DNA from 3 places in the Pseudomonas sp. P5_109 genome. Region 1 is predicted to be linked to each of the others. Evidence: predicted binding sites of a transcription regulator. Region 1 holds the regulator's gene; each other region holds the start of a gene.
What was found. Region 1 encodes FliA, which starts transcription of late flagellar genes. Its sites were predicted from a motif close to CTAAAGTTTNNNNNNNNNNNGCCGNTAA; they were not measured.
Positions count from the first base shown of each region.

Region 2: motA (flagellar motor stator protein MotA) is a predicted target of FliA. The motif match lies at 3,115-3,142, and genes of this name have one in related genera.
Region 3: QMK54_RS09575 (methyl-accepting chemotaxis protein) is a predicted target of FliA. The motif match lies at 4,613-4,640, and genes of this name have one in related genera.

Region 1 is NZ_CP125380.1:1,781,163-1,791,295, forward strand. It holds gene flhB (flagellar biosynthesis protein FlhB) at 1-846, shown strand, start outside; gene QMK54_RS07935 (cytochrome b) at 939-1,493, opposite strand; gene flhA (flagellar biosynthesis protein FlhA) at 1,716-3,845, shown strand; gene flhF (flagellar biosynthesis protein FlhF) at 3,857-5,185, shown strand; gene fleN (flagellar synthesis regulator FleN) at 5,302-6,132, shown strand; gene fliA (RNA polymerase sigma factor FliA) at 6,129-6,869, shown strand; gene QMK54_RS07960 (chemotaxis response regulator CheY) at 7,037-7,408, shown strand; gene QMK54_RS07965 (protein phosphatase CheZ) at 7,430-8,218, shown strand; gene QMK54_RS07970 (chemotaxis protein CheA) at 8,273-10,133, shown strand, end outside.
Region 2 is NZ_CP125380.1:577,139-587,271, reverse strand. It holds gene QMK54_RS02510 (caspase family protein) at 1-311, shown strand, start outside; gene QMK54_RS02505 (toll/interleukin-1 receptor domain-containing protein) at 311-802, shown strand; gene motB (flagellar motor protein MotB) at 1,003-2,031, opposite strand; gene motA (flagellar motor stator protein MotA) at 2,194-3,045, opposite strand; gene QMK54_RS02490 (HDOD domain-containing protein) at 3,213-4,751, shown strand; gene rhdA (thiosulfate sulfurtransferase) at 4,794-5,609, shown strand; gene asd (archaetidylserine decarboxylase) at 5,628-6,488, shown strand; gene serB (phosphoserine phosphatase SerB) at 6,611-7,825, opposite strand; gene QMK54_RS02470 (AhpA/YtjB family protein) at 7,961-9,472, shown strand; gene QMK54_RS02465 (membrane integrity-associated transporter subunit PqiC) at 9,722-10,133, opposite strand, start outside.
Region 3 is NZ_CP125380.1:2,115,750-2,125,882, forward strand. It holds gene QMK54_RS09555 (cbb3-type cytochrome oxidase subunit 3) at 1-26, opposite strand, end outside; gene ccoO (cytochrome-c oxidase, cbb3-type subunit II) at 30-638, opposite strand; gene ccoN (cytochrome-c oxidase, cbb3-type subunit I) at 649-2,073, opposite strand; gene QMK54_RS09570 (alpha/beta family hydrolase) at 2,159-2,836, shown strand; gene QMK54_RS09575 (methyl-accepting chemotaxis protein) at 3,015-4,580, opposite strand; gene QMK54_RS09580 (CPBP family intramembrane glutamic endopeptidase) at 4,686-5,477, opposite strand; gene acnA (aconitate hydratase AcnA) at 5,721-8,462, opposite strand; gene rlmM (23S rRNA (cytidine(2498)-2'-O)-methyltransferase RlmM) at 8,685-9,758, shown strand; gene tusA (sulfurtransferase TusA) at 9,955-10,133, shown strand, end outside.

The sequences.
Region 1 (10,133 bases):
ATCACCTTGTTGCTCGCCGCCTTGATCGGTCCGATATCCCTCGGCGGCTGGTTGTTCGCAGCCGGCTCCATGGCCCCAAAATTCAGCCGTATGAACCCCGGTGCAGGCCTCAAGCGCATGTTCTCGGCCAAGGCCGTGGCCGAACTGCTCAAGGCTCTGGCGAAGTTTTTCATCGTGTTGTTCGTGGCCTTGCTGGTGTTGTCGGCGGACATCGATGACCTGCTGCGCATCGCTCACGAACCGCTGGACCGGGCGATCATCCACAGCCTGCAAGTGGTCGGCTGGAGCACCCTGTGGATGGCTTGCGGGCTGATCATCATCGCCGCCGTCGATGTGCCGATACAGCTCTGGGAAAGCATCAAGAAACTCAAGATGACCAAGCAGGAAGTGCGCGACGAGCACAAGGACCAGGAAGGTCGTCCGGAGGTCAAGCAGCGGATTCGTCAGTTGCAGCGCGAGATGTCGCAGCGGCGGATGATGGCGGCGATTCCCGATGCCGACGTGGTCATCACCAACCCGACGCACTACGCCGTGGCCCTCAAGTACGACCCGGACAAAGGCGGGGCGCCGATGCTGATCGCCAAGGGTAGTGACTTCCTGGCGTTGAAAATCCGCGAGATCGCGGCGGCCAACGAGATTTTGCTGCTGGAATCTCCGGCGCTGGCACGCTCGATCTACTACTCCACCGAGCTTGAGCAGGAAATTCCCGGCGGGCTGTATCTGGCGGTCGCGCAGGTGCTGGCTTACGTCTACCAGATTCGTCAGTACCGCGCGGGCAAGGGCAAGCGACCGGATCCGCTCAAGGATGACCTGCCGATTCCGCCGGATTTGCGCCGCGATTCCTGAGTTTCGCGCTGTCGCTGCTGGCTCCTTCGCGGGCAAGCCCGCTCCCACTGGGTTCTGCGCAAGCCGCACTGGCCTGCGCCGGCCTTTTCAGCTCAGCGCCTGATTTTGAGTAGCATTCCGGCGAGGACGTCGTCCTTGTCGATAAAGTGGTGTTTTATGGCCACCAGCAGATGTCCGCCGACCAGTGCGCCACAGAACCACGATGTCCAGGTATGAATGTACTTGGCCAGGTCGTAGAGGTCTGGATCAGGGGCAACCAGAGGCGGTAAAAGAAACAGTCCCGCCACAAGAATCGGTTTGTCTGCAACAGAGCTCCAGTACCAGCCTGAAAGAGGCAAGCCAATCAGCGCAATGGCGTAAAGCAGGATGTGCCCCATCATCGCGCCTTGCTTCATCAGTCCGCTCATATGCTCTGGCAGCGCTGGAGGCCGATGCTTCAGGCGCCAGGCAACTCGCGCGACAATCATGAAAAGCAGCGTGCTAGCCAATGCCTTGTGCAAAAAAGTGAGTTCGTGGTGGGGGTTCAGTTCATCTCGCCAGTGCGTGGCCAGGATCCCCAGCGTCCAACTGCTCATCCAGACAAGTGCCATGCCCCAGTGCAGCCACTTGGCGGTGTTGGTGTATTCCGTGGTTTTTGCCTTCGGCATCGTTGCCTTCCTCCTATTCAAGGTCTTGTCGATTTGCATCGTGGCGCGCGATGTTGGAGGGGGTGCATTAACCGACTATTAGGCCGGCGCAAATTCAAGCGGTCGCGGCCAGCGAAAGCCCTCTGTTTCGCCCCTTCGCAAAAGTTGGAAAGCTTCTTGCAGTAGCCGCCCCGAGCCTGCTTCAGGCGTCAAAAGTTTGCTTTAAAGGAACGGGGAATACCGGTGGATCGCTCTCAGTTAATCAACAGTGCCCGCAGCAACATTGCCGACCTCAGTCGAGGCAATCTGGGCGTGCCGCTGTTGCTGCTGGTCATGCTGGCGATGATGATGCTGCCGGTGCCGCCGTTCCTGCTCGACGTGTTCTTCACCTTCAACATTGCCCTGTCCATCGTCGTGCTGCTGGTGTGCGTCTACGCCTTGCGGCCGCTGGATTTTGCGGTGTTCCCGACCATTCTGCTGGTGGCGACGCTGTTGCGCCTGGCGTTGAACGTGGCCTCCACGCGAGTGGTGATGCTCCACGGCCAGGACGGCCACGCGGCCGCCGGCAAGGTGATCCAGGCCTTCGGCGAGGTGGTGATCGGCGGTAACTACGTGGTCGGTATCGTGGTCTTCGCGATCTTGATGATCATCAACTTCGTCGTGGTCACCAAGGGCGCGGGGCGGATTTCCGAGGTGAGCGCGCGTTTCACCCTCGATGCGATGCCCGGCAAGCAAATGGCGATCGACGCCGACCTCAACGCCGGCCTCATCGATCAGAACCAGGCCAAGCTGCGCCGGATGGAAGTCGCTCAGGAAGCCGAGTTCTACGGTTCGATGGACGGTGCCAGCAAATTCGTCCGTGGTGATGCCATCGCCGGCCTGCTGATCCTGTTCATCAACCTGATCGGCGGCATGGCGGTCGGTATCTTCCAGCACGGCATGACCTTCGGCGACGCCGGCAAGGTGTATGCGCTGCTGACCATCGGTGACGGTTTGGTGGCGCAATTGCCATCACTGTTGTTATCGACAGCGGCGGCGATCATGGTGACCCGTGCTTCCGGTTCGGAAGACATGGGCAAGCAGATCAATCGGCAGATGTTCGCTTCGCCCAAGGCGCTGGCGGTAGCAGCCGGTTTGATGGCGGTCATGGGCCTGGTGCCCGGCATGCCGCACTTCTCGTTCCTGAGCATGGCGGCCCTGGCGGCCGGTGGCGCCTACCTGTTCTGGAAAAAGCAGAACGTCGCCAAGGTGCAGGCCCTGCAAGAGGTCAAGCGCCAGCAGGAGTTGCTGCCGTCGCCGGCCCGCGCCGCGGAAACCAAGGAGCTTGGCTGGGATGACGTGACACCCATCGACATGATCGGCCTGGAAGTGGGATATCGCCTGATTCCGCTGGTGGACCGCAACCAGGGCGGCCAGTTGCTGGCGCGGATCAAGGGGGTGCGCAAGAAGCTGTCCCAGGATCTGGGCTTCCTGATGCCGACGGTGCATATCCGCGACAACCTCGACCTGGCGCCAAGCGCCTATCGCCTGACCCTCATGGGGGTGATCCTGGCCGAGGCAGAGATTTACCCGGATCGCGAGCTGGCGATCAACCCGGGGCAGGTCTACGGCACGCTCAACGGCATTACCGCCAAAGATCCGGCTTTCGGCCTGGAGGCGGTCTGGATCGAAATCAGCCAGCGCGCCCAGGCGCAATCCCTCGGTTATACGGTGGTCGATGCCAGTACAGTAGTGGCAACCCACCTGAACCAGATACTCTACAAGCATTCCAGTGAACTGATCGGTCACGAAGAAGTGCAGCAACTCATGCAATTGCTGGCCAAAAGCTCGCCGAAACTGGCCGAGGAGCTGGTGCCGGGCGTGGTTTCGCTGTCGCAGCTGCTCAAGGTCCTGCAAGCGCTGCTGGCCGAACAAGTGCCTGTGCGTGACATCCGCAGCATTGCCGAGGCCATCGCCAACAATGCCGCCAAGAGTCAAGATACCGCCGCGTTGGTGGCTGCCGTGCGGGTTGGCGTATCCCGCGCAATCGTGCAAAGCATTGTAGGCACTGAGTCGGAGCTGCCAGTTATCACGCTGGAGCCAAGGTTGGAACAGATATTGCTCAATAGTCTGCAGAAGGCAGGGCAAGGCTCGGAAGAGGGTGTTCTGCTGGAGCCAAGCATGGCTGAGAAGCTGCAGCGCTCGCTGATCGACGCGGCGCAGCGCCAGGAGATGCAAGGTCAACCGGTGATTCTGCTGGTGGCCGGTCCGGTTCGCGCGATGCTCTCGCGATTTGGCCGGCTCGCAGTCCCGGGATTGCACGTGTTGGCTTATCAGGAAATCCCTGACAACAAGCAAGTGACCATCGTTGCGACAGTAGGGCCCAACGGCTGAGGTAGTGGTTTATGCAAGTTAAGCGTTTTTTCGCCGCCGATATGCGTCAGGCCATGAAGCTGGTTCGCGATGAGCTGGGCGCTGATGCCGCCATTATCGGCAACCGCCGGATCGCCGGCGGGGTCGAGCTGACGGCTGCGCTGGACTACAAATTGTCGGCGCTGGCGCCGCGTGTTCCGAACATGGAACTCGAAGACGAGCTGCGCAAGACGCAGTCGCGGATCGTCACCGCCCAGGCCGAATTGAGCCTGCGTGGCGAGGGCGAGAGCGACAACAGCACCAACCGTCAGTTGTTCGCCGGCCTGCCGTTGACCGCCGCCGAACCATTGATCGAACCAACGTACGCCGAACCTCGTCGTCCCGCACCGGCCGCTGCACCGGCATCCGCTGGCGTGGACCCGCGCGCGTTCGACTCGATGCGTTTCGAGCTCAACAGCCTGCGCGAACTCATGGAAGTCCAGCTCGGGTCCCTGGCCTGGAATCAGCTGCAAGGCAGCCGTCCGGACCAGGCCAATCTCTGGCGTCGCCTGCAACGTATTGGCCTGTCTGGCCCGCTGTCGCGCGATTTGCTGGCGCTGACCACTGAAATCCAGGAGCCCCGTCAGGCCTGGCGCATGCTGCTGGCGCACCTGGCGCGCATGATCGTTACCCCGGAAGTCGAGCCACTGGAAGAGGGCGGTGTGATCGCCATGGTCGGTCCTGCCGGCATGGGCAAGACCACCACCCTGGCCAAGCTGGCGGCCCGTTACGTGCTCAAGTATGGCGCGCAGAACATTGCGCTGGTGAGCATGGACAGCTTCCGCATCGGTGCCCAGGAGCAGCTCAAGACCCTGGGGCGCATTCTCAATGTGTCGGTGACCCACGTCGATCCGGGCCAGTCCCTGGTGCAGGCGCTGGAGCCATTGCTGCGCAAGCGCGTGGTGCTGATCGATACCGCCGGCCTGCAGGCCAGCGATCCGGCCCTGCGCATGCAGCTTGAGAGTCTGGCCGGTCGTGGCATCCGCGCGAAAAATTATCTGGTCCTGGCAACCACCAGCCAGAAACAGGTTCTAACCGCCGCTTATCATAGTTACAAGCGTTGCGGGCTCGCTGGCTGCATCCTGACTAAACTGGATGAAACGGCAAGCCTGGGCGAGGTGTTGAGCCTGGCCATCAGTCATGAGCTGCCGGTGGCGTACCTGACCGATGGTCCGCGGATTCCGGATGATCTTCATCTGCCGCGCCGTCATCAGTTGGTCAGTCGCGCCGTCAGCGTGCAAATGCAGGAAGAACCCAGCGAGGAAGCCATGGCTGACATGTTCGCTGACATCTACCACAGCCCGACCAAGCAGGTTGGCTGAGGTAATAATGAATCGTTTTTGTACCTACATCGATGGTCTGCCATGCATTGTTCCGTTTGTGAACGCGCAGCCAGTAATGTGGCCTCCGTCTATGCAAGACAAGGTAAAGAAATAACATGGGCAGCATGCATCCCGTACAGGTGATCGCGGTGACCGGCGGCAAAGGTGGCGTCGGGAAAACTAACGTGTCAGTGAACTTGTCCCTGGCTTTGGCCGAGCTTGGCCGGCGCGTCATGCTGCTGGACGCCGACCTGGGACTGGCGAACGTCGACGTTCTGCTGGGCCTGACACCCAAACGTACCCTGGCCGACGTGATCGAGGGCCGCTGCGAACTGCGCGATGTACTGCTGCAGGGACCAGGCGGCATTCGTATCGTTCCGGCCGCATCCGGCACACAAAGCATGGTTCATCTGAGCCCTGCGCAACACGCTGGCCTGATCCAGGCCTTCAGTGATATCGGCGACAACCTCGACGTCCTGGTGATCGACACCGCCGCGGGCATTGGTGAGTCGGTCGTCAGCTTCGTTCGCGCAGCCCAGGAAGTACTGCTGGTGGTGTGCGACGAGCCGACCTCGATTACCGATGCCTACGCCTTGATCAAGTTGCTCAATCGCGACTACGGCATGAACCGCTTCCGCGTCCTGGCCAACATGGCCCAGAGCCCGCAGGAAGGGCGCAACCTGTTCGCCAAGTTGACCAAGGTCACGGATCGCTTCCTCGACGTCGCCCTACAATACGTCGGCGCGGTGCCTTACGACGAAAGCGTGCGCAAGGCCGTGCAGAAGCAGCGCGCTGTCTACGAGGCGTTCCCGCGCTCCAAGTGCTCGCTGGCGTTCAAGGCCATCGCGCAGAAGGTCGATACCTGGCCGCTGCCGGCCAACCCGCGCGGGCACCTGGAGTTTTTCGTCGAGCGTCTCGTGCAGCAGACAGCAGGACCTGTGCTATGACAGCCAGCGGTTACAACCTCTACAAAAAATCAGCTCGTGATGCGCAGTACGAGCTGATCGAGCGTTACGCGCCGCTGGTTAAACGCATTGCTTACCACTTGCTGGCGCGCTTGCCGGCCAGTGTCCAGGTCGAAGACCTGATCCAGGCCGGGATGATCGGCCTGCTTGAAGTGTCTACCAAATATGACGCCAGCAAAGGCGCCAGTTTCGAGACGTACGCGGGCATTCGAATCCGCGGCGCCATGCTCGATGAAGTGCGCAAGGGGGACTGGGCGCCTCGTTCGGTTCACCGCAATACGCGCATGGTCAGCGACGCTATTCGCTCGATTGAAGCGAAAACCGGCCGTGACGCTAAAGATCACGAAGTTGCGGCCGAACTCCAATTGAGTCTCGACGATTACTACGGAATTTTGAACGACACGCTGGGCAGCCGCTTATTCAGTTTCGACGACCTGTTGCAGGACGGCGAACACGAAGGGCTGCACGAGGATGGCGCGAGTGCTCATCTCGAGCCGTCACGCGATCTGGAAGATGAACGCTTCCAGGCTGCGCTGGCGGATGCGATTGCCAATTTGCCGGAGCGTGAGCGACTGGTGTTGGCGCTGTACTACGACGAAGAGTTGAACCTCAAGGAAATCGGTGAGGTCCTGGGGGTCAGCGAATCGCGGGTCAGCCAGTTACACAGCCAGTGCGCGGCCCGTTTGCGGGGGCGTTTGGGGGAGTGGCGAGCGCGCTGAAGGCAGTGTGGGGACACTGCGAACGAGGCTGGTGTGGTGTTGAACTACCCCGGTCTCGATCTGTTGTGCTCCATACAGTCATTGAGTGCTTTGCCGGATTGATTGAAATGGCGCGTCCAGGTGCTGGGCGCGTTTAAGACTGCTTGGAGGTCGAATTGGACAAGAACATGAAAATCCTCATCGTTGATGACTTCTCAACGATGCGGCGGATCATCAAGAACCTGCTGCGTGACCTTGGGTTCACCAACACCGTCGAGGCCGACGATGGCACTACCGCCATTCCGGTGCTCAACAGCGGAAGCATCGACTTTCTGGTAACGGACTGGAACATGCCTGGCATGACCGGTATCGATCTGCTGCGCCACGTGCGTGCCGATGAGAAGCTCAAGCACCTGCCGGTGCTGATGGTGACCGCTGAAGCCAAGCGTGAGCAGATCATCGAAGCGGCCCAGGCCGGCGTTAACGGCTATGTGGTCAAACCCTTCACGGCCCAGGCGTTGAAAGAAAAAATCGAGAAGATTTTCGAACGCATCGGTTGATGAGTGCGCCACGGGGGAGCTATGGGCAATAACGAATCTTCATTGGGCGATTTCGAGTCGACCCTGAAAAAACACGCCGTCGAATTGGTCGCGAGCCTTGAAAAAGGCAAGTTCGGCGACGCGGTGCAATTGATCCATGAGCTCAACCAGACCCGTGACCGCGGCCTGTATCAGGAGGTGGGCAAGCTCACCCGCGAGCTGCACAGCGCGATCGTCAATTTCCAGATTGACCCGCACATGCCGCAAGCCGAAGAAGTGTCGCAGATCACCGATGCCGCCGAGCGCCTGGGGTATGTGGTCAAGCTGACCGAGGCCGCAGCCAATCGCACCATGGATCTGGTGGAAAGTGCCACGCCTCTGGTCAACAGCCTGGCGGATGAGGCCCAGGCCTTGAGTACGGACTGGGGACGCTTCATGCGTCGTGAAGTCGGCGCCGAGGAGTTCCGTGAATTGGCCCGGCGGGTCGACGGCTTCCTGGCACGCAGCGGCACGGACAATCGCGCGGTGTCGGGCAACCTCAACGACATCCTGCTCGCCCAGGATTACCAGGACCTCACGGGGCAAGTGATCAAGCGCGTGACCCAGTTGGTCACCGAAGTTGAAAGCAACCTGCTCAAGCTCGTGCTCATGGCCAGCCAGGTGGACCGCTTTGCGGGCATCGAACATGACCGTGAAGCGATGCTTGCTGAAAAAGATCCACAAAAACATCTCTCTCAGGGTGAAGGTCCGCAGATTCATGCCGATAAAAGAGAAGACGTTGTGTCCGGTCAGGACGATGTGGACGATTTGTTATCCAGCCTGGGATTCTAGAGTTTTAGCATTTTAGGTTTTTTGGGTTTTTAGACCTGTAGGAGCACCCCCTTAATGAGCTTCGGCGCCGATGAAGAGATCCTTCAGGATTTCCTGGTTGAGGCCGGCGAGATTCTAGAGCAACTGTCCGAGCAACTGGTCGAGCTGGAAAGCCGTCCGGATGATGCGGATCTGCTCAATGCAATTTTTCGCGGTTTTCACACTGTAAAAGGGGGCGCCGGCTTCCTCCAGCTCAACGAGCTGGTGGAGTGCTGCCACATCGCCGAGAACGTGTTCGACATCCTGCGCAAGGGTGAGCGTCGCGTCGATTCGGAACTGATGGACGTGGTTCTCGAAGCGCTGGACGCGGTGAACGGCATGTTCAGCGAAGTCCGCGAGCGTGGCCCGATCACGGCTGCAACGCCTGAACTGCTGGCGGCATTGGCCCGTCTGGCCGAGCCGCAGTCGGCTGACGAGGTGGCCTCTGCGCCTGTTGCCGCCGTGGTCGAAGCGCCGGTGGCTGAAGCCGATTCGGGCGACATTACCGATAATGAATTTGAACAGTTGCTGGACTCGCTGAATGCCGTCAAGGCCCAGGCCGAGGCGCCGGCGGCTGTGTCTGCGCCGGTCAGCGATACCGCTGCCAGCGATGAAATCACCGATGCCGAGTTCGAGTCGTTGCTCGATCAGTTGCACGGCAAAGGCCAGTTCGCCGTCGATGCGGTTGCGCCGGCTCCGGCTGCGCCAGAAGCACCGAAAGCGGCGGGCGACAGTTCCGATATTACTGACGACGAATTTGAAGCACTGCTCGACCAGTTGCACGGCAAGGGCAACTTCGCCGTCGAGGCGCTGGAATCGGCCATTGCTTCGGTGCCTGCACCTGCAGCACCTACCGCCGCGGCGGCCGGCAGCGATCTGATTTCCGATCACGAGTTCGAAGCGCTGCTTGACGAACTGCACGGCAAGGGCAAGTTCAGCGAAGTCGGCACCGCGACTGTGGCCAATGGTTCGAATGCGGCTGTTGCGGCACCGGCAGCCAAGGCCGCGGCGCCGAAACCGGTCGCCAAGGCCCCGGAGCCAAAAGCCGAAGCCCCGGCAGCCGCTGCCGCCCCGGCTGCTGCACCGGCATCGTCCCGCGCTCCGGCCGCGCCACCGGCGGAAAAACCGGCGAGCGAAGCCGAGACCACCGTACGCGTCGACACTGCGCGCCTCGATGAGATCATGAACATGGTCGGCGAATTGGTGCTGGTGCGTAACCGCCTGGTCCGCCTGGGCCTCAACAGCGGCGACGAAGCCATGTCCAAGGCCGTGTCGAACCTCGACGTGGTCACGGCCGACCTGCAGACCGCGGTCATGAAGACCCGGATGCAACCGATCAAGAAAGTCTTCGGGCGCTTCCCGCGCCTGGTTCGCGACCTGGCGCGCCAGCTCAAGAAAGAGATCAACCTGGAACTGGTCGGCGAAGAAACCGACCTCGACAAGAACCTCGTCGAGGCCCTGGCCGACCCGCTGGTCCACTTGGTGCGCAACGCGGTCGACCACGGCATCGAGTCGCCGGAAGAGCGCGAAGCCTCGGGCAAGGCCCGTGGCGGTAAGGTGATCCTGGCGGCCGAGCAGGAAGGCGATCACATCCTGCTGTCGATCTCCGACGACGGCAAAGGCATGGACCCGAATGTCCTGCGTTCCATCGCGGTAAAACGCGGTGTGATGGACAAGGATGCCGCCGATCGCCTGAGCGATACCGAATGCTACAACCTGATCTTCGCCCCGGGTTTCTCGACCAAGACCGAGATTTCCGACGTATCGGGTCGCGGCGTGGGCATGGACGTGGTGAAAACCAAGATTTCCCAGCTCAATGGCTCGATCAACATCTACTCGGCCAAGGGCCAGGGTTCGAAGATCGTCATCAAAGTGCCGCTGACCCTGGCGATCATGC
Region 2 (10,133 bases), 1.2 Mb from region 1:
ATGTCTCGCAGTTCATTTCCCTGCGCGAGGTTTCGCCGCTGATCCCCAAGGAGATCCTGCGCAAACTCCCCGAATGGTTTGCCGAAGCCGAGTCGGTGTACCCCCTCGCCCCCAGCTTTGAACCCACCGAACCCGAGTTCAACCCGGAACAGGGCGAGGTGTTCGCCCAGTTGCAAAAGTGCAATCGCCACAGCCTGGTCGAACCGGTGGACGCCGAACACATGTACTACGCCGCCATCCACGCCACCGGCTGCCGCCTCACTGCCCTCGGCGCCTATTACCGCGAACTCGCGATCAAGGGACATTTCTGATGTCAGTGTTTATCAGCTACCGCCACATGGACCGCGCCTACGCGGTCAAAATCAACGCGCGCCTGATCCAGGCCAACATCAAGACCTACCTCGACGTACTGGATGCCGAATCCCAGACCACCGACGACATCACCGGCGTGATCACCCGCAACATCAGCGAATGCACGCACCTGCTGGCGGTGGTGTCGGAGAAAACCGCGCTGTCCTGGTGGGTGCCGTTCGAAATCGGCGAGGCGACCATCACCAACCGACGCATCTGCTCGTTCAAGACCGGCCCCACCGAGCTACCGCTGTACCTGGACAAGTGGCCGAAGCTGACCAACGATCGGGACATCGAGTTCTTTATCGATGCCTATCGCAACGAAGCGACACAAAAGCGTGCGATGGGACTGCAATCGGTGACCGGTAGCGAGTCGGCGCGCAGCGTTAACAAATCCAATGCGGATCGCTTTCACGCTGACCTCAAGTCCCGAATCATCCGGGGCTTCTGACGACGCTCCACTCCCCGCTCTCTTGCCCAGAACCTGTAGGAGCCGGCTTGCCGGCGATGGATTCAAGCTCGCCGAGTGATTCCAGACAGTACGCGTAATCGTTAACGACCATCGCCAGCAAGCTGGCTCCCACAGGAGACATACCCCTACCAGTGAAACCCGCACAAAAAAGCCGACATCGCTGTCGGCTTTTTTGTCGGTCACTGCTTGGGCGGTTCAGCCGGTTTCGGTGCCGGGTCGTCGAACAGGTTCAGACGCTCGCGCAGTTCGTGGGCCGGCAGCGGTTCCTTGTCCGCCGGCAACGCGTTCGGGTCGACCGGTACAGCCGGTGTGGCTTGCGGAGCAGCCGAACCTTGCGGTGCATCAGGAGCAGGCTCCGCGCCTTGTGAACCTTCGATCGCACGCTGGGCTTTCTTGGTCAGCACGACGATGTCGATACGGCGGTTCACCGGGTTGAACGGATGCTCGCGGTCAAACAGGGCCGACGAGGCATAACCAACCACGCGCGCCACCTGCGCTTCCGGATAACTGCCCGCCACCAGCGCACGCCGTGCGGCGTTGGCACGGTTGGCCGAGAGCTCCCAGTTGCCGAAATCACCGGAGCCGGTGTACGGTTTGGCATCGGTGTGGCCGCTGATGCTGATCTTGTTCGGCACCGCCTTGATGGTGTCGGCCATGGCCAACAGGATGTCTTCGAAATACGGTTTCAGACGGGCCGAACCCGAGTCGAACATCGGCCGGTTTTCCGCGTCCATGATCTGGATACGCAGGCCGTCCGGGGTGATTTCGAACAGGATCTGGTCCTTGAACTTCTGCAGCTGCGGGTTCTCGTCAACCTTGTTCTGCAGTTCTTGCAGCAACAGTTCGAGGCGCTCCTTTTCAACCTGCTCGGCCATGCCTTCGACCTGATCGGTATCGACGGTGACCTTGTCCGGCTGTGGCTGGGACTTGACCTCGGGGTTGAGAGTGTTTTCCGGCGCCAGGGTCGGCGTGCCGCCCAGATCGATGATGTACGGCGTGCCGCTTTCGGAAAAGCCGATCGGGTCCTTGAAGTAACCGGCGATGGCGATCTTCTGTTCCGGCGTGGCGGTGGACAGCAGCCACAACACCAGGAAGAACGCCATCATCGCCGTGGCGAAGTCGGCGAAGGCGATTTTCCATGCGCCCCCGTGATGCCCACCGGCAATGCGCTTGACGCGCTTGATAATAATCGGCTGATTATTTTCCATGGAGAGTGCTCTGTTTCACAAATATTGTTCCTTTTTGACGGTGCCTGTTGTCGCCATACGGCGTTGCCGCTCCTCGCCATAGCGGGCTATGACTCGTCGCGGCGCCTTGTCTGGCAACAACAGTCACTCGCCAAAAAAGGAACGTATTTGCGAAACAGAGCACTATCGACCACGAACCGCTTGTTCCAGCTCGGCGAAGCTTGGACGGTGCGCCGGGTACAGGACCTTGCGCCCGAACTCCACGGCCAGCGATGGCGGCATGCCGGAAGCCGACGCCACCAGCGAAGCCTTGATGGCTTCGTAGACGTTCAGCTCTTCCTTGGCATCGTGGGCCAGGGAATGGGCCAGCGGGCCAAAGAAGCCGTAGGCGGCGAGAATACCGAAGAAGGTACCGACCAGCGCCGCACCCACGTGCAGGCCGATGGACTTCTGGTCCCCCTCACCCAGCGAAGCCATGGTCACCACGATACCCAGTACCGCCGCGACGATACCGAAACCGGGCATGGCGTCGGCGATACCGTTCACCGCGTGGGACGGATGCTCCAGGTCTTCCTTGAGGCTGAACAGCTCCATGTCGAACAGGCCTTCCAACTCGTGCGGGGCCATGTTGCCGGAAGACATGATGCGCAGGTAATCGCAGATGAACGCGGTCATGCGCTCGTCCTTGAGGACCGTCGGGTACTTGGCGAAGATCGGGCTCGCGGCGGCATCTTCGATGTCGCCTTCGATGGCCATCATGCCTTCGCGGCGGCTCTTGTTGAGGATCTCGTAGATCAGGCCCAGCACTTCCAGGTAGAAGCCATGGTTGAAACGCGAACTGAACATGCTCAGGGACTTCTTGAGCACGTGCATCGTCATGTAGCCGGGGTTGGCCTGCAGGAATGCGCCGAGGGCAGCACCGCCGATGATCATGACCTCGAAAGGCTGGATCAGGGCGGCAATCTTGCCGTGGGAAAGCACGTATCCGCCGAGCACGCTCGCGAATACGACGATGATGCCGATAATTTTAGCCATAGGTTAGGAGAGCACTTACTGAGTCGGGTTCAAGGTCATATTCGGAAGTTAAAAAATCTCTTCTTCTACTTATCGGCAAAACTGCGCCAGACTATAGCCAGTTCAGGCGAAAAGCTAATTTGACCCCATCCGGGCACAGGTAATGTTGACAATGATCGCCTCCCACCATGGTTAACGAAACGAACGTTCCAACACCAAAACCGACGACGCTCGAAGGCTGGGTCAAGCTGCTCGATGGCGTACGCCTTCCCGTTCCGCAAGCCAGCCACGACCGTGTCTGCAAGGCCATCCGCAACAACCGCAGCTCGCTGCGCGATATCGCCGACCTCATGCAAGGCAGCCCCGCCCTGGCCTTGAGCGTGATTCGCGAAGCCAACCGGCACGCCCATGGCGGCATGACCGAACCGGCGGAAAACCTCGAGATCGCAATCAATCGCCTCGGCCTGAAGCGCACCGAAGAGCTGCTCGCGCGCCTGCCCGCCGAACCCCATTCAGAGATTCCCAAGGCCTTGCGTCAGCTGCAGATGATCAGCCAGCACGCCACGCAACAGGCCAACGGTTTTTTTGCCAGTCGCCTGGCGCGCCTGTGGCAGGACATCCATTGGGGCAGCCTGCTGTTTCTTTCGCCCTTGTGGCCTTTGGCGCTGACTCATCCAAAACTGCTCGAAGAGTGGGAGCTGCGGGTCATCCACAAAGGTGAGTCGGCACGTAAAGTTGAAAAGCAATTGTTCGGCGTACGCCTGCTGGACATCGGCCAGGCGCTGGTGGAGGTCTGGCGCTTGCCGATCTGGGTGCAGCAGGGCTATCGCCTGTTGCTCGCCGAGCAGCGGGAGCTGGTGAAAGTCCTGCGAATCGCCCGTGACAGCGAGCACCCGTTGCGCCAGCAGAACCGCCTCGATGACGATCCGACCCTGCGCCGCTGGCTCAATCAACCGGCCAATACGGTGCTGCTGGCCAACGGTCTGGCGCTGTCGGCACAACACGCCTGGGACAGCCCGCACAGTGAGCGCTGGCAGTACCTGACCAGCCTTTACCTGCAAATGCCGATGGATGAGGTGCAACAACAACTGCACCAGCAAGCCGCCAACAGCGCGCGCTATCACGCCATGCCTGACCTCTGGCACCCCGCTGAATCGCTGATCTGGCCGTGGGGCATGAACCGTATCCACGCCGGACTGCTGCCAGCCGCGGCACCGACCGCCGAAGACCTGGCGAAGTGGCGCAAGCAATGTGCCGAACTGCTGGTCGAGCCCAGTCGCTTCACCAACGCCATGCACTTGACCATCGCCGCCCGGGACGCCCTCGTGGCCTGCGGCATGCGCCGGGTGATGATCCTGATGGCCGACCGCACCCACGCCAACCTGCGCGTGCACCAGACGGCCGGATTGTCGAAGGAAGCGGCCGGGCTGAACTTCGTGGTCAGCCAGAGCAACGTGTTGCAACGGCTGCTCGCGCAACAGGCCCAGGTGCGCCTGACGCCCGCCAACAACGCGCAATTTTCGGCCCTGCTGCCCAACAGCCTGCGCTCGCAATTCAGTGGCGAACACCTGCTGCTGCGCTCGCTGGTCAACAATGGCCGGGTGATCATGATCGTCGTGGCGGATCAGGGCGGCGGGCCGCTTTCGGAAATTTCCGTTCAGGCCTTCGGCAAAACCGCGCAATGCATTGAAAAAGCCCTGCACAGCTTTAGCCACCGAGGCCAATAAGCTGCGCTACAATCCCCCTCTTTTGTGCTCTGGAGACCTCACATGTCTGACTTCTCTGGCTTGCCGCTGGTGATCGAGCCGAGCGACTTGCTCCCTCGCCTCGACGCCCGCGAACTGATTCTGGTGGACTTGACCAGTGCCGCCCGCTACGCCGAGGGGCACATCCCCGGCGCACGCTTTGTCGATCCGAAGCGCACGCAGCTCGGCCAGGCTCCGGCCCCAGGGCTGATGCCCCCGCTGGCAGCACTCGAAACGCTGTTTGGCGAGCTGGGACACAACCCCGACGCGGTCTACGTGGTGTATGACGACGAAGGCGGCGGTTGGGCCGGACGCTTCATCTGGTTGCTGGATGTCATCGGCCACAGCAAGTACCACTATATAGATGGCGGCCTGCCGGCCTGGCTGGCAGAAGGTTCGCCCATGTCGATCCAGATCCCGCCACCCGTGGGCGGCCCTGTTTCACTGACCTTGCACGACGAGCCCACCGCCACCCGCGAATACCTGCAAAGCCGTCTCGGCGCCGCCGACCTGGCGATCTGGGATGCACGCGGGCCGCTGGAGTATTCCGGCGAAAAAGTCCTCGCCGCCAAGGGCGGGCACATCCCCGGCGCGGTCAATTTCGAATGGACCGCCGGCATGGACCAGGCACGTCAGTTGCGCATCCGTACCGACATGCCACAGATCCTCGAACAACTCGGGATCAGCAAAGACAAAGAAGTGATTACCCACTGCCAGACCCACCATCGTTCTGGCTTCACCTATCTGGTGGCCAAGTCTCTCGGTTATCCGCGAGTCAAAGGCTACGCCGGCTCCTGGGGCGAATGGGGTAACCATCCCGACACGCCCGTAGAGATCTAAGGTTTTTAAGGACAGTAAATGAACAAGCGTCTGTTTATCATCAGCCAGTACCTCCTGCCCCACAACCTGCTCTCGCGACTGGCCGGCTGCATCGCCGAATGCCGCGTGCGCTGGTTCAAAAATGCCTTTACCGCCTGGTTCGCCAAGCGTTATCAAGTGGACATGTCCCAGGCGCTGGTCGAAGACCTGACCGCCTACGAGCACTTCAACGCGTTCTTCACCCGCGCGCTGAAAGACGGCGCCCGTCCGCTGGACGAAACCCCGGGCGCGATCCTCAGCCCGGCCGACGGCGCGATCAGCCAGCTCGGCCCGATCGAACACGGCCGCGTGTTCCAGGCCAAGGGTCACAGCTTCAGCGTGCTGGAACTGTTGGGTGGCGACGCAGCAAACGCCGCGCCGTTCATGGGTGGCGACTTCGCGACCATCTACCTGTCGCCGAAGGACTACCACCGTGTGCACATGCCGTTGGCCGGCACCCTGCGCGAGATGGTCTACATCCCGGGTCGCCTGTTCTCGGTCAACCAGACCACCGCTGAAAACGTTCCGGAACTGTTCGCCCGCAACGAACGCGTGGCGTGCATTTTCGACACCGAGCGCGGGCCGATGGCCGTGGTGCTGGTGGGCGCGATGATCGTGGCGTCGATCGAAACCGTCTGGGCCGGCCTGGTGACGCCGCCGAAGCGCGAGCTGAAAACCTTCCGCTACGACGAAGCCGCACGCGCGCCGATCCACCTGGAAAAAGGTGCGGAGCTGGGTCGCTTCAAACTGGGTTCGACCGCCGTCGTGCTGTTCGGGCCGGATCAGGTGAAGTGGGCTGAAGAAATGACCGCCGGTACAGCGGTGCAGATGGGTCAGGGCATGGGCTCACCAAAAGCCTAAAGACCAAGCTGCATCCCTGTGGGAGCGGGCTTGCTCGCGAAAGCGGACTTACAGTCAACATGGATGTTGAATGTGATGACGCCTTCGCGAGCAAGCCCGCTCCCACATTTGTATCGGGTGTATCAGAGCTGGCCGTCGCGATCGCGGAAGCCCAGCAGGTACAACACGCCATCCAGTCCCAGGGTCGAGATCGCCTGCTTGGCCGACTGCTTGACCAGCGGCTTGGCACGGAACGCCACGCCCAACCCGGCAATCGCCAGCATCGGCAAGTCATTGGCGCCATCGCCGACGGCAATGGTCTGCTCCAGACGCAAACCTTCCTTGTGTGCCAGCTCCTTCAGCAGATCAGCCTTGCGCTGTGCATCGACAATCGGCTCAACCGCGACGCCGGTGACCTTGCCGTCGACCACTTCCAGTTCGTTGGCAAACACATAGTCGATACCCAGCTTGGCCTGCAATTGCTTGGCGAAGTAGGTGAAGCCACCCGACAGGATCGCGGTCTTGTAGCCCAGGCGCTTGAGTTCGGCGAACAGGGTTTCGGCACCTTCGGTCAGGCGCAGCGAGGCGCCGATGGAATCCAGCACATTGACGTCCAGGCCTTTGAGCAAGGCCAGGCGTTCCTTGAAGCTGGCGCGGAAGTCCAGTTCACCGGCCATCGCCCGCTCAGTGATTTCCGAGACCTTGTCACCCACACCAGCCGCCTTGGCCAGCTCATCGATCACTTCGGCTTCGATCAGCGTCGAGTCCATGTCGAATACCGCCAGGCGACGGTTGCGACGGAACAGTGAATCTTCCTGGAAGGCGATGTCGACGTTCAGTTCCTGGGCGACGCTGAGGAATTCGGCACGCAGCGCCTGCGGATCAGCCGCCTCGCCACGCACGGAAAATTCGATGCAACCCTTGCCCTTGTCGGCCGGCGTATCCAGCGGCATGCGCCCGGACAGACGATCGATGTGGTCGATGTTCAGGCCATATTTGGCGGTGATCGAACTCACGGCCTGCAACTGCCCGGCTGTCACCTTGCGGGTCAACAGGGTCACGATGTGGCGCTTTTTGCCCTGGTTGCCGACCCACTGCTGGTAATCCTGTTCGGACACCGGCGTGAAACGCACTTGTTGATCGAGCTCGTAACCCTTGAACAGGATGTCCTTGAGCACGGACTTGCCTTGCTCGGTGTCGGGAATTTCAACCAGGATGCCGAACGACAAGGTGTCGTGGATCACCGCCTGACCGATGTCGAGAATGTTCACACCACCCTGGGCCAGAACGCCGGTAATGGCCGCAGTCAGACCCGGACGGTCGACTCCCGTGATGTTTATCAGGACGATTTCGCGCAAGGCGCACCCCCGCAGGTGGAAAAAAACCGCATTCTACCCACTTTCAGTGACCATCGGGCACCGTGAGCGCTTTGACGGTCTAGGGCCTGTCGCTATACTGCGCGTCAACTTCACGGACAAAAGAGCCGAGCTCAAGTGAACCGGCCCACGCCAGTAAAAACCGATAACTTCTTCCTGCTGATCTTCCGGGCACTGCGCCACCGCCGTGTACCGATTGCATTGCGCATCGCCAGCCATAACGTGATCCTGGTCGCCCTGGCCCTGGTCATCTATGCCGGTGTGATGGGCTTGCAGTTCAAGCAGGCCATGCACGAGCAGGCGGATGCGCTGGGCGAAAGCCTGACCACGCAGACGGCCACCTCGGCCACCGAGCTGTTGGTGTCCAACGACATCCTCAGCCTCAATGTGCTGCTCAACAACCTGACCAAGAACAAGCTGGTGGCCCACGCCGCCATCTACAGCCCGGACAACCGCATCCTCGCCGAATCCGGCCAGCGGCCAAAACATGGTCTGCTGGGCGAAGCCGAAGGCATGTACCAGAGCAAGATAACCTTCCAGGACGTGACGGCCGGGCAACTGCGCATCAGCCTGGACATGGACCAGTTCCAGCAGCCGATGACCATCAGCCTGCAAAGCATGGGTATCCTCAGTGCCATCCTGCTGGCCCTGTCCCTGGCCTTGAGCCTGCGCATGGGGCGGTATCTCTCCACGCCGCTGCTGCAATTGCGGGTATGGCTGCGCAATATCGATGAATACACCCCGGCTACCGACCGCCAGGACGAAATCGGTGACCTGGCGCGTCAACTGCACGCCAACTTCGCCCCGGAACCTGCTCCCGTGCCGGAGCCAGAACCGGAACTCGACGACGTCGAAGACGAACCAGAATTCGAAGTCCGTAACCTGCGCGACCCGAGTTTCGACGAGAGCCGCCCGGTAGCGGCGCTCAAGCCAGCACCTCGGCAGATCGTCAGCACCGTCGAAGACGACGATGACGAAGACCCGTTCGCCGACCTGCGCGACGAGTCACTGGACAGCCCGCCACAACCGGTGGTTCGCAAGGCCACGCCGAGCGTTCCGCAACACAGCGCGGTGCTGGCGGTGCAACTGGGTTCCCAGGAACAGCTGCGACGCCTGCCGCGGGCACGCCTGGAAGAACTGCTAGAACGCTATCGCGATTGCCTCGACCAGGCCGCTTCGCTGTATCAAGGCGAAGTGGAGACCCTGAACGATGGCAGTACGTTGATGCTGTTCCACACCGAAGACAGCGGCGACGATTACCTGACCAACGCCATTTGCTGTGGCGAGCTGCTGCGGGCCCTGGGCCACCAGTTGCAGATCGAAGTCGCGGACAGCGGCATCACCCTGCAATTGCAGCTAGGCCTGACCCTCGGCGACGAGCTGTTCGGCCTGAGCCAGATCGACCTGCTGCTGACCGACTCCGCCCAGGACGCCCTGGCCCTGTCGCAACACAGCCGCAACCTGCTGCTGGTGGAGCGCAAGATCAGCGATGACGCGTTGATTCGCCAGCGCGCACGGATCCGTCCGATTGCCAGCCCTGAGGGAGCTTGCTGCGTGGAGCGGTTGATGGAGCCTTATCCGTCGATGCTTGAGCGGCAACTGGCGCGGATGCACGAGCGTCGCGCTTAAGCCTTGACCCCGATGTGAAGAAGCCCGCAGATGAGTGATCGTCTGCGGGCTTTTTTGTTGCCTGTCATGACGCCTTCGCGAGCAAGCCCGCTCCCACAGGTTCAGGGCCGTTCACATAATATGTGTACGACGCGGACACTGTGGGAGCGGGCTTGCCCGCGAAGAGGCCGGAACTGACGCCAGAAATCTCCAACCTGCAGAAACAACAAAGCCCGCACAAGGCGGGCTTTGTTTGAAGTCCATCCAGACTCAGAAGCGGAACACTTCCATATCCGTACGAATAGGTGCCGCCATCGGGATCTTCGGCTGCTTTTCCTGTTCTACCGCAGGTGCTGCCGCCTTGGCTGCCGGCTTGCGCGGGGCTTCGGCGATCGGTGGCTGATTGGCCAGCGGCTTGAGCGCCACCGACAGTTGCTCGGCCAGGCGCTGCAGCAACACACCCTGAGCCTGGACCTGAGCCGCCGTACTACCGGCATGCTGTTCCTGCAAATGGATGATGCGGTTGTCGCGAACTTGCCCGCGACGGTCGATCAGACGCCATTGCGCATCGAGGATCGCTGGTTGTTTGGCACCCGAATCCAGGCGCGTGATGGTCAGCAATACCTGAACGTCCGGGGTGAAACCCAATGTCGCCGGGGCCAACACTACGCGCTGGCTGTCC
Region 3 (10,133 bases), 330 kb from region 1:
ATCATTCCAGTGCTCAATTCAAACATTGCTCACCTCTTGCTCTTGATGGCAGTGCCGAGCACTTGCAGGTAGGCGACCAGCGCGTCCATCTCGCTCTTGCCCTTGAGCGAAGCGACGGCACCGGCGATGTCTTCGTCGGTGTACGGCACGCCCAGGGTGCGCATGGCCTTGATCTTGGTTTCGGTATGACTGCTGTCGAGCTGATTGGCCACCAGCCACGGGTAGGCCGGCATCTTCGACTCCGGCACGACGTTGCGCGGGTTGTACAAGTGCGCGCGGTGCCAGTCATCCGAGTAGCGCGCGCCGACCCGCGCCAGGTCCGGCCCGGTGCGCTTCGAGCCCCACAGGAACGGGTGATCCCAGACGCTTTCGCCGGCCACAGAGTAGTGACCGTAACGTTCGGTTTCGGCGCGGAACGGGCGGATCATCTGCGAGTGACACCCGACACAGCCTTCGCGGATATAGATGTCGCGACCTTCCAGTTGCAGTGCGGTGTAGGGCTTCATGCCTTCCACCGGTTTGTTGGTCACGTCCTGGAAGAACAGCGGGACGATCTGGGTCAGGCCTCCGATGCTCACGGCCAGGATCATCAGCAGCAGCAACAGGCCGACGTTTTTCTCGATAGTTTCGTGTTTCATGGCGGACTCCTCAGGCCATCTGCGCGGCAGCGGCGACGTCGGCAGGCTGCGAGGCCCGCACGGTGCGCCAGGTGTTGTAGGCCATCAGGAACATGCCGCTGAGGAAGATCGCACCACCCACCAGCCGCACGACGAAGCCAGGGTGGCTGGCCACCAGGGTCTCGACGAAGGAGTAGGTCAGCGTGCCGTCTTCGTTCACCGCACGCCACATCAGGCCCTGGGCGATACCGTTGACCCACATCGAGGCGATGTACAGAACGGTGCCGATGGTGGCGAGCCAGAAGTGCGCGTTGATCAGGCCGATGCTGTGCATCTGCTCGCGTCCGAAGACTTTCGGAATCATGTGGTACAGCGCGCCGATGGAGATCATCGCCACCCAGCCCAAGGCGCCTGCGTGTACGTGGCCGATGGTCCAGTCGGTGTAGTGGGAGAGGGCGTTGACTGTCTTGATCGCCATCATCGGTCCTTCGAAGGTCGACATGCCGTAGAACGCCAGGGACACCACGAGGAAGCGCAGGATCGGGTCGCTGCGCAACTTATGCCAGGCGCCCGACAGGGTCATCATGCCGTTGATCATCCCGCCCCAGCTTGGCGCCAGCAGGATCAACGACATCACCATGCCCAGCGACTGCGCCCAGTCCGGCAGCGCGGTGTAGTGCAAGTGGTGCGGGCCGGCCCAGATGTACAAAGTGATCAGCGCCCAGAAGTGCACGATCGACAGGCGATAGGAGTAGACCGGACGCTCGGCCTGTTTCGGCACGAAGTAATACATCATGCCGAGGAAACCGGCGGTGAGGAAAAAGCCCACGGCGTTGTGCCCGTACCACCATTGCACCATGGCGTCGGTGGCACCGGAGTACAGCGAGTAGGACTTGGTGAAGCTGACCGGCAATTCCAGGTTGTTGACGATGTGCAGGATCGCCACGGTGATGATGAACGCACCGAAGAACCAGTTACCGACATAGATGTGCTTGGTCTTGCGCTGCATGATCGTGCCGAAGAACACGATGGCGTAGGCAACCCAGACGATGGTGATCAGGATATCGATCGGCCATTCCAGCTCGGCGTATTCCTTGGAACTGGTGTAGCCCAGCGGCAGGCTGATGGCCGCCAGCAGGATCACCAGTTGCCAGCCCCAGAAACAGAACGCGGCGATTTTTGGCGCAAACAATTGTGTCTGGCAGGTGCGTTGCACCGAGTAGAAAGAACTGGCGAACAGGGCGCAGCCGCCAAAGGCGAAGATCACCGCGTTGGTGTGCAACGGGCGCAAGCGACCGAAGCTGGTCCACGGCAAATTGAAGTTGAGTTCGGGCCAGACCAACTGGGCCGCGAGAAAAACCCCGAGCCCCATGCCGACGATGCCCCACACCACCGTCATAATGGCGAATTGGCGGACCACCTTGTAGTTGTAGGCGGTACTGATAGAAGTGTTCATGGTTCCCCATCCACGGTTCAGCCGAAGTGAGTGCGGCAGCGCATCCTTCGCCTGGAGTTATAGGCAGACTAAAAGCGAGGCAAGCATGGACAAACAGCACAAGGCCGGTATTGACGGGGATCAATGGGCGCAGTGCGTGCGGGATCATGGATGGTTGTGGAATGCCGCCAGCGGCAAGGCTGCGGCGACGCTGATCCTCGCCCATGGCGCCGGCGCACCGATGGACAGCGACTGGATGAGCGGCATGGCTGCACGCCTCGCCGCGCAAGGCGTCAACGTGTTGCGTTTCGAATTTCCCTACATGGCACAGCGGCGCATCGATGGTGGCAAGCGCCCGCCGAACCCGGCACCGAAACTGCTGGAATGCTGGCGTGAGGTGTATGCCCAGGTGCGACGTCATGTCACTGGGCCGCTGGCCATCGGCGGCAAGTCCATGGGTGGGCGCATGGCCAGTCTGCTGGCTGATGAGTTGGGCGCGGATGCGCTGGTGTGCCTGGGTTATCCGTTCTATGCAGTGGGCAAGCCGGAGAAGCCACGGGTCGAACATCTGGCTTCTTTGAAAACCCGCACGTTGATTGTGCAGGGCGAGCGCGATGCGCTGGGTAATCGTGAGGCGGTCGAGGGTTATGTGCTGTCACCGAGTATCGAGGTGTTCTGGCTGGCGGCGGGGGATCATGATTTGAAACCGTTGAAGGCTTCGGGGTTTAGCCATGAGCAGCATTTGGCGGCTGCGGCTGGGAAGGTAACCGCATTTCTGCAATGAGATTTGCAGTGCCAGTCAGGCCCTCTTCGCGAGCAAGCCCGCTCCCACATTTGGAATGCATTTCAATTGTGGGAGCGGGCTTGCTCGCGAAGAGGCCAGGACGGGCAACATCATTTCCGACGAGACAATAAAAACCCGGAAGCTTTCGCTGTCCGGGTTTTTGTCATTCCAGCCTCTATCAGCGGTTGAACCGCTCCACCAACGAATACTGGGTATTGGCAGTCTTGGTCAGCTCTTCACTGAGCAACGCCGAGTTCTGCGCCTGTTCCGAAGTCTGGTCCGCCAACTGGGAAATGTTGCTGATGTTGCGGCTGATTTCTTCAGCCACGGCACTTTGCTCTTCGGTCGCGGCAGCGATCTGGGTGGTCATGTCGGTGATGTTGGCCACCGCTTCGCTGATCCCCACCAGAGCCTGGTCCGCTTCCAGTACCCGCGCTACACCTTCTTCGGCCTGACGATGCCCGGCTTCCATGGTCTGCACGGCGGTGCCGGCGGTTTGCTGGAGCTTGGCGATCAGCGCATGGATCTGCCCGGTGGACTCGCTGGTGCGTTGCGCCAGCTGACGGACTTCGTCGGCCACCACCGCAAAACCACGACCCATCTCGCCGGCCCGGGCCGCTTCGATGGCGGCGTTCAACGCCAGCAGGTTGGTCTGGTCGGCGATGCCTTTGATCACGTCGACCACACCACCGATTTCGTTGCTGTCCTTGGCCAGTTGGGTCACGGTCACGCCGGTTTCACCGACCACCACCGACAGGCGCTGGATGGCTTCGCGGGTTTCCCCGGCGATGTCGCGACCACGACCGGTCAGGCGATTGGCTTCCTGGGTGGCGTCGGCGGTGCGTTGTACGTGGCTGGCGACTTCCTGGGTAGTCGCGGCCATCTGGTTGACCGCAGTGGCCACTTGCTCGGTCTCGACCCGTTGACGTTCCAGGCCGCTGGAGCTGTTGTGCGCCAGGGCATCGGATTGCCGGGCCTGATCGGTCAGGTGTTCGGCCGTGTCCTGCAGACGCGTCAGGCAGGTTTTCAGGCGCGCTTCCTGACTGAGGATCGACATCTCCAGGCGCGCCTGGTCGCCGCGACTGTCGGTGTACATCTGTGCGATCAACGGGTCGGACGTGGTCTGCTCGGCCAGGCGCAGCAAGCGCTTGAGGCCACGCTGTTGCCACCGCAGGCCCATAAGGCCCAGTGGCACCGAAAGACCGGCCGCCAGGGCAAAACCCCAATGGGAGTTCAGCGATGCACCGATCATGAAGCTCAACTGGCTGACCAGAATGAACGGCAACCAGTCCTGCAGGATCGGCAACCATTTATCCGAAGAGGGAATGGCCGACTTGCCCTGGTTGATGCGTTGGTAGAGCGCTTCGGCGCGGCGGATCTGTTCGGCGGTGGGCTTGACCCGCACCGACTCGTAACCGGTCACCTGTTTGCCTTCGAAGATCGGTGTCACATAGGCGTTCACCCAGTAATGATCACCGGTCTTGCAGCGATTCTTGACAATGCCCATCCATGGCAAGCCTTGTTTCAGCGTGGCCCACATGTGTGCGAACACCGCGGCCGGGACGTCGGGGTGACGGACCAGGTTGTGCGGTGCACGGATCAACTCCTCTCGGGAAAACCCGCTGATCTCGACGAAGGCGTCGTTGCAGTAGGTGATCATGCCCTTGGCATCGGTGGTGGAAATCAACCGTTGCTGAGCCGGGAAGGTCCGCTCGCGTTGTGTAATTGGCTGGTTGTTACGCATGGCTTTTTTAATCCGCAAGGCTTTCAAGTGCTGTATCGGCAAGATCGGCGGATTGTTGAGATTATTTTTCGATAATCAGCGATGCGTCGCAAAATGACCCTTGCGTCAGCCGACGAGCATCGGATAGGTGAACAGGCCGAAGTGCAGCAGGTTCAGGCCGAAGTGGCAGGCAACGGCAGCAGCCAGTCCGCCGAAACGGTAGGCCAGGCCATAGCCGATCCCGGCCAGGCTGGCCAGCAAGACCCATTGCCATCCTGCCCCGACATGCGCCAGGCCGAAGATCAACGAAGCCAGGAGCAGGGCCAGGTTTTCGCCATGGCGCAGGTTTTTCAGGCAACGGCTCAGGCCACCCTGGATGTAGCCGCGGAACAGCGCTTCCTCGACCAGGGTCACCAGCAGCAGATTGTTCAGTAGCCACAACCAGGCTTGATCCGGCCATTTCGGCGCCCAGGCGATGACGCCCAGCAACAGCGCGCCGCCCAACGCCAGCACGGTGCTCAGGGGCAGTGCCAGTGCGGTGGCATACAGCGATAGCCGAAGTGAACGGCGGCCGGCAATCCACGGGCAAACCAGCAACAACCAGAAGCCGATCAGCGGTTTGTCCAGGTTCAGGTGCATGGCGAATGACACGGCATCATCGGTAAAACGCTGGGGATCGATAACGCGACCGTTATAGAAGCCGGGTAGCCAATGCGTCGCCAAGGCCAAGGCCAGGACGATGAACAGGCCATGGCCAAGGTAGCGGGCAAAAGGGATGTAGTGTTGGCGGACGGCGACACCTGCGACCAGCAACAGGAACACCGGGATTGCCGAGAGCCAGCCAAGGTGGCCGTAGGTCAGCGCCAGGCCGTAGCCGAAGGAAAGCAGGGCCAGAAACGTCCATGGCAGGGCAAGCATGTGAAGTCCTTAGAGATGAATAGCTTTTGTGGCGAGGGAGCTTGCTCCCGCTGGGCTGCGAAGCGGCCCCAGCAACATCAACCCGGTGTGCCAGATGAAGTGCATCTGCAGGGCTGGCGACTGCTTGGCAGTCGAGCGGGAGCAAGCTCCCTCGCCACGGATTGGGGTGTCCCGAGGGCTGCGATTATAAGCGTGACCCAAACAAAAACACCGCCCGAAGGCGGTGTCTTTTTCAGCGCTAGATCAAGAGGCAATCATCTGCCGCAACACGTAATGCAGAATCCCTCCCGCCTTGAAGTACTCCACCTCATTGAGCGTATCGATCCGGCACAACACCTCGATTTTCTCGCGGCTGCCGTCTTCGCGGGTGATCACCAGCGTCAGGTTCATCCGTGGAGATAATTCGACGCCGGTCAAGCCGAGGATGTCCAGGGTTTCGCTGCCGCCCAGGTTCAGGCTCTTGCGGTTCTGATCCAGCTTGAATTGCAACGGCAGCACGCCCATGCCCACCAGGTTGGAGCGGTGGATGCGTTCGAAGCTTTCGGCGATGACCGCTTTGACCCCCAGCAGATTGGTGCCTTTGGCCGCCCAGTCGCGGCTCGATCCGGTGCCGTATTCCTGGCCGGCGATCACCACCAGCGGCGTGCCCGAAGCCTGATAGCGCATGGCGGCGTCGTAGATCGGCATTTTCTCCCCGGTGGGAATGTAGCGGGTGTTGCCGCCTTCTTCGCCGCCGAGCATTTCGTTGCGTATGCGGATATTGGCGAAGGTGCCGCGCATCATCACTTCATGGTTGCCCCGTCGCGAACCGTAGGAGTTGAAGTCCCGCGGCTCCACGCCTTTGTCTCGCAGGTATTGCCCGGCCGGGCTGTCGGCCTTGATGTTACCGGCCGGGGAGATGTGGTCGGTGGTCACCGAGTCGCCGAGCAACGCGAGAATGTTCGCTGCGCAGACATCCTTGACCACGGGCGGCGGGCCGCCGATGCCGTCGAAGAACGGTGGGTGCTGGATGTAGGTCGAATCGTCCTGCCAGACATAGGTCGCCGCCTGCGGGACCTTGATCGCCTGCCATTGTTCGTCACCGGCAAACACTTCGGCGTATTCCTTGTGGAACATGGCGGTGTTGACCTGATTGACCGCCTCGGCAATTTCCTTGCTGCTTGGCCAGATGTCGCGCAGGTATACCGGTTTGCCATCCTTGTCCTCGCCCAACGGCTCGCGACTGAGATCAGTGCGCACCGTGCCGGCCAGCGCGTAGGCCACCACCAGCGGCGGGGAGGCCAGCCAATTGGTTTTCACCAGGGGATGCACCCGGCCTTCGAAGTTGCGATTGCCCGAGAGCACCGAAGCCACGGTGAGGTCGGCTTGCTGGACGGCTTTCTCGATGGGCTCCGGCAGCGGTCCGGAGTTGCCGATGCAGGTGGTGCAGCCGTAGCCGACCAGGGCAAACCCCAATTCGTCGAGGTATTGGGTCAGGCCGGCCGCCTTATAGTAGTCGGTGACCACTTTCGAGCCGGGGGCCAGCGAGCTCTTCACCCAGGGTTTGCGTTTCAGGCCTTTTTCCACGGCCTTCTTCGCCACCAGCCCGGCCGCCATCATCACGCTGGGGTTGGAGGTGTTGGTGCAGGAGGTGATCGCGGCGATGACCACAGCGCCGTTTTTCAGGCGATAGGTCTGGCCTTCGTATTCGTAATCCGCTTCGCCGGCCATATCGGCATTGCCGACGGCGACACCGCCACCGCCTTCACTTTCCAGGCGACCTTCTTCCTTGCTGGTGGGTTTGAACTGCAGGTCGATGAAGTCACTGAACGCTTGCGCGACGTTTGGCAGCGAAACCCGGTCCTGTGGACGTTTTGGTCCGGCGAGGCTGGCTTCGACGCTGCCCATGTCCAGCGCCAGGCTGTCGGTGAACACCGGTTCCTGGCCGGGCAGGCGCCACAGGCCCTGGGCCTTGCTGTAGGCCTCGACCAGTTGCACCGTTTCGAGGGGCCGGCCTGAGAGGCGCAAGTATTCCAGGGTGACGTCGTCCACCGGGAAGAAACCGCAGGTGGCGCCGTATTCCGGGGCCATGTTGGCGATGGTCGCGCGGTCGGCCAGCGGCAGGTCGGCGAGGCCGTCGCCGTAAAATTCGACGAACTTGCCCACCACGCCTTTCTTGCGCAGCATCTGGGTCACGGTCAGCACCAGGTCGGTGGCGGTGATGCCTTCCCTGAGCTTGCCGGTGAGTTTGAAACCGATCACTTCCGGAATCAGCATCGACACCGGTTGCCCGAGCATCGCCGCTTCCGCCTCGATACCGCCGACGCCCCAACCGAGCACGCCGAGGCCGTTGATCATGGTGGTGTGGGAGTCGGTGCCGACCAGGGTGTCGGGGAAGGCATAGGTGCGGCCGTCCTCGTCCTTGGTCCAGACCGTGCGGCCGAGGTATTCCAGATTCACCTGGTGGCAGATCCCGGTGCCCGGCGGCACCACGCTGAAGTTGTCGAAGGCACTCTGGCCCCAGCGCAGGAACGCATAACGCTCGCCATTGCGCTGCATCTCAATGTCGACGTTCTGCTCGAAGGCGCTGCTGCTGGCGAACTTGTCGACCATCACCGAGTGGTCGATCACCAGGTCCACCGGCGACAGCGGGTTGATCCGCTGCGGATCGCCGCCGGCCTTGGCCATCGCTGCGCGCATGGCAGCCAGGTCGACCACCGCCGGTACGCCGGTGAAGTCCTGCATCAGCACCCGTGCGGGGCGGTACTGGATTTCGCGGTCGGAGCGACGCTCCTTGAGCCACGCGGCAATTGCCTTGAGGTCGGCGCCGGTGACGGTTTTTTCATCTTCCCAGCGCAGCAGGTTTTCCAGCAGGACTTTCAACGACATCGGCAACTTGTCCAGCTCACCCAGGCTCCTGGCGGCATCGGGCAGGCTGAAGTAGTGGTAGGTCTTGTTACCGACTTGCAGGGTCTTGAGCGTTTTCAGGCTATCGAGGGACGGCATTACGATCACTCCTTTGAGTCCGCACGGCTACGGACTGAGGGGACGGGCAGAGCATTAAACCTAGCCCTGTTTTCGGTAGCTGGCTAATAACTGGACTCTATGGACAGACCCCAGGTTCCGAACTCGGCTATCATGCGCGGGTTTTCGTGACAGGCTTTGCTTCAACGCAAGCCTGGGCATCGCGCAGTGGCCGAAATTCCTCGCCATTGCCCAGGAGTAAGAATGAACACCCTATTCATGCATTGCCGGCCGGGCTTCGAAGGCGAAGTCTGTTCCGAGATTTCCGACCTCGCCGCGCGCTTGAACGTGGCCGGATATGCCAAGGCCAAGGCGGCAACTGCCTGCGCCGAATTCGTCTGCACCGAAGAAGACGGCGCCGAGCGCCTGATGCGCGGGCAGCGTTTCGCCGAGCTGATCTTCCCGCGCCAGTGGGCCCGGGGGATTTTCATCGATCTGCCGGAAACCGACCGCATCAGCGTGATCCTCGATCATATGGCGGACTTTCCGCTGTGCGGCAGCCTGTGGCTGGAAATGGTCGACACCAACGACGGCAAGGAACTGTCGAACTTCTGCAAGAAATTCGAAGTGCACCTGCGCAAGGCGCTGATGGCCGCCGGCAAGCTGGTGGAAGATGCGCACAAGCCGCGTCTGTTGCTGACCTTCAAGAGCGGTCGCGAAGTGTTCATGGGCCTGGCCGAGTCGAACAACTCGGCGATGTGGCCGATGGGCATTCCGCGTTTGAAATTCCCCCGCGAGGCGCCGAGCCGCTCGACCCTCAAGCTGGAAGAGGCCTGGCACCACTTCATCCCGCGTGACCAGTGGGACGAGCGTTTGCACGGCGACATGACTGGCGTTGACCTGGGAGCCGCTCCTGGTGGCTGGACCTGGCAACTGGTCAATCGCGGCATGCTGGTGACCGCCATCGACAACGGCCCGATGGCCGAAAGCCTGATGGACACGGGGCTGGTGCAGCACTTGATGGCTGACGGTTTCACCTTCAAGCCCAAGCAACCGGTGGACTGGATGGTTTGCGACATCGTCGAAAAGCCGGCACGCAACGCCGCGATGCTGGAAGAGTGGATCGGCGACGGCCATTGCCGCGAGGCGGTGGTCAACCTCAAGCTGCCGATGAAGCAGCGCTATGCCGAGGTGAAGCGTTTGCTCGAGCGCATTGCCGATGGCTTCAAGGCGCGGGGCATCAAGGTCGAGATCGGCTGCAAGCAGCTGTACCACGACCGCGAGGAAGTGACCTGCCATTTGCGTCGGTTGGACGTGAAGAAGCCGAAATCCCGCTGATACACGCGGCCCAATGTGGGAGCGGGCTTGCTCGCGAAGGCGTCCTGTCAGTCGACATCAACGTTGCTGACACACCGCTTTCGCGAGCAAGCCCGCTCCCATAGGTCAGTGCCAATCCCGCAACGGCGGCGATATGCCACAGGTGACCGAACACCCGGCAATGCGCGACAATGCCGGCCAGTTTCAGGAGTTAATCATGAGTGAAATGCTTGATACGCCGGTAGACGGCACCCTCGACGCCACCGGCCTCAACTGCCCGGAGCCGGTGATGATGCTGCACCAGCACATTCGTGACCTGGTGCCCGGCGGCCTGCTCAAGGTGATCGCCACCGACCCGTCGACCCGTCGTGACATTCCCAAATTCTGCGTGTTTCT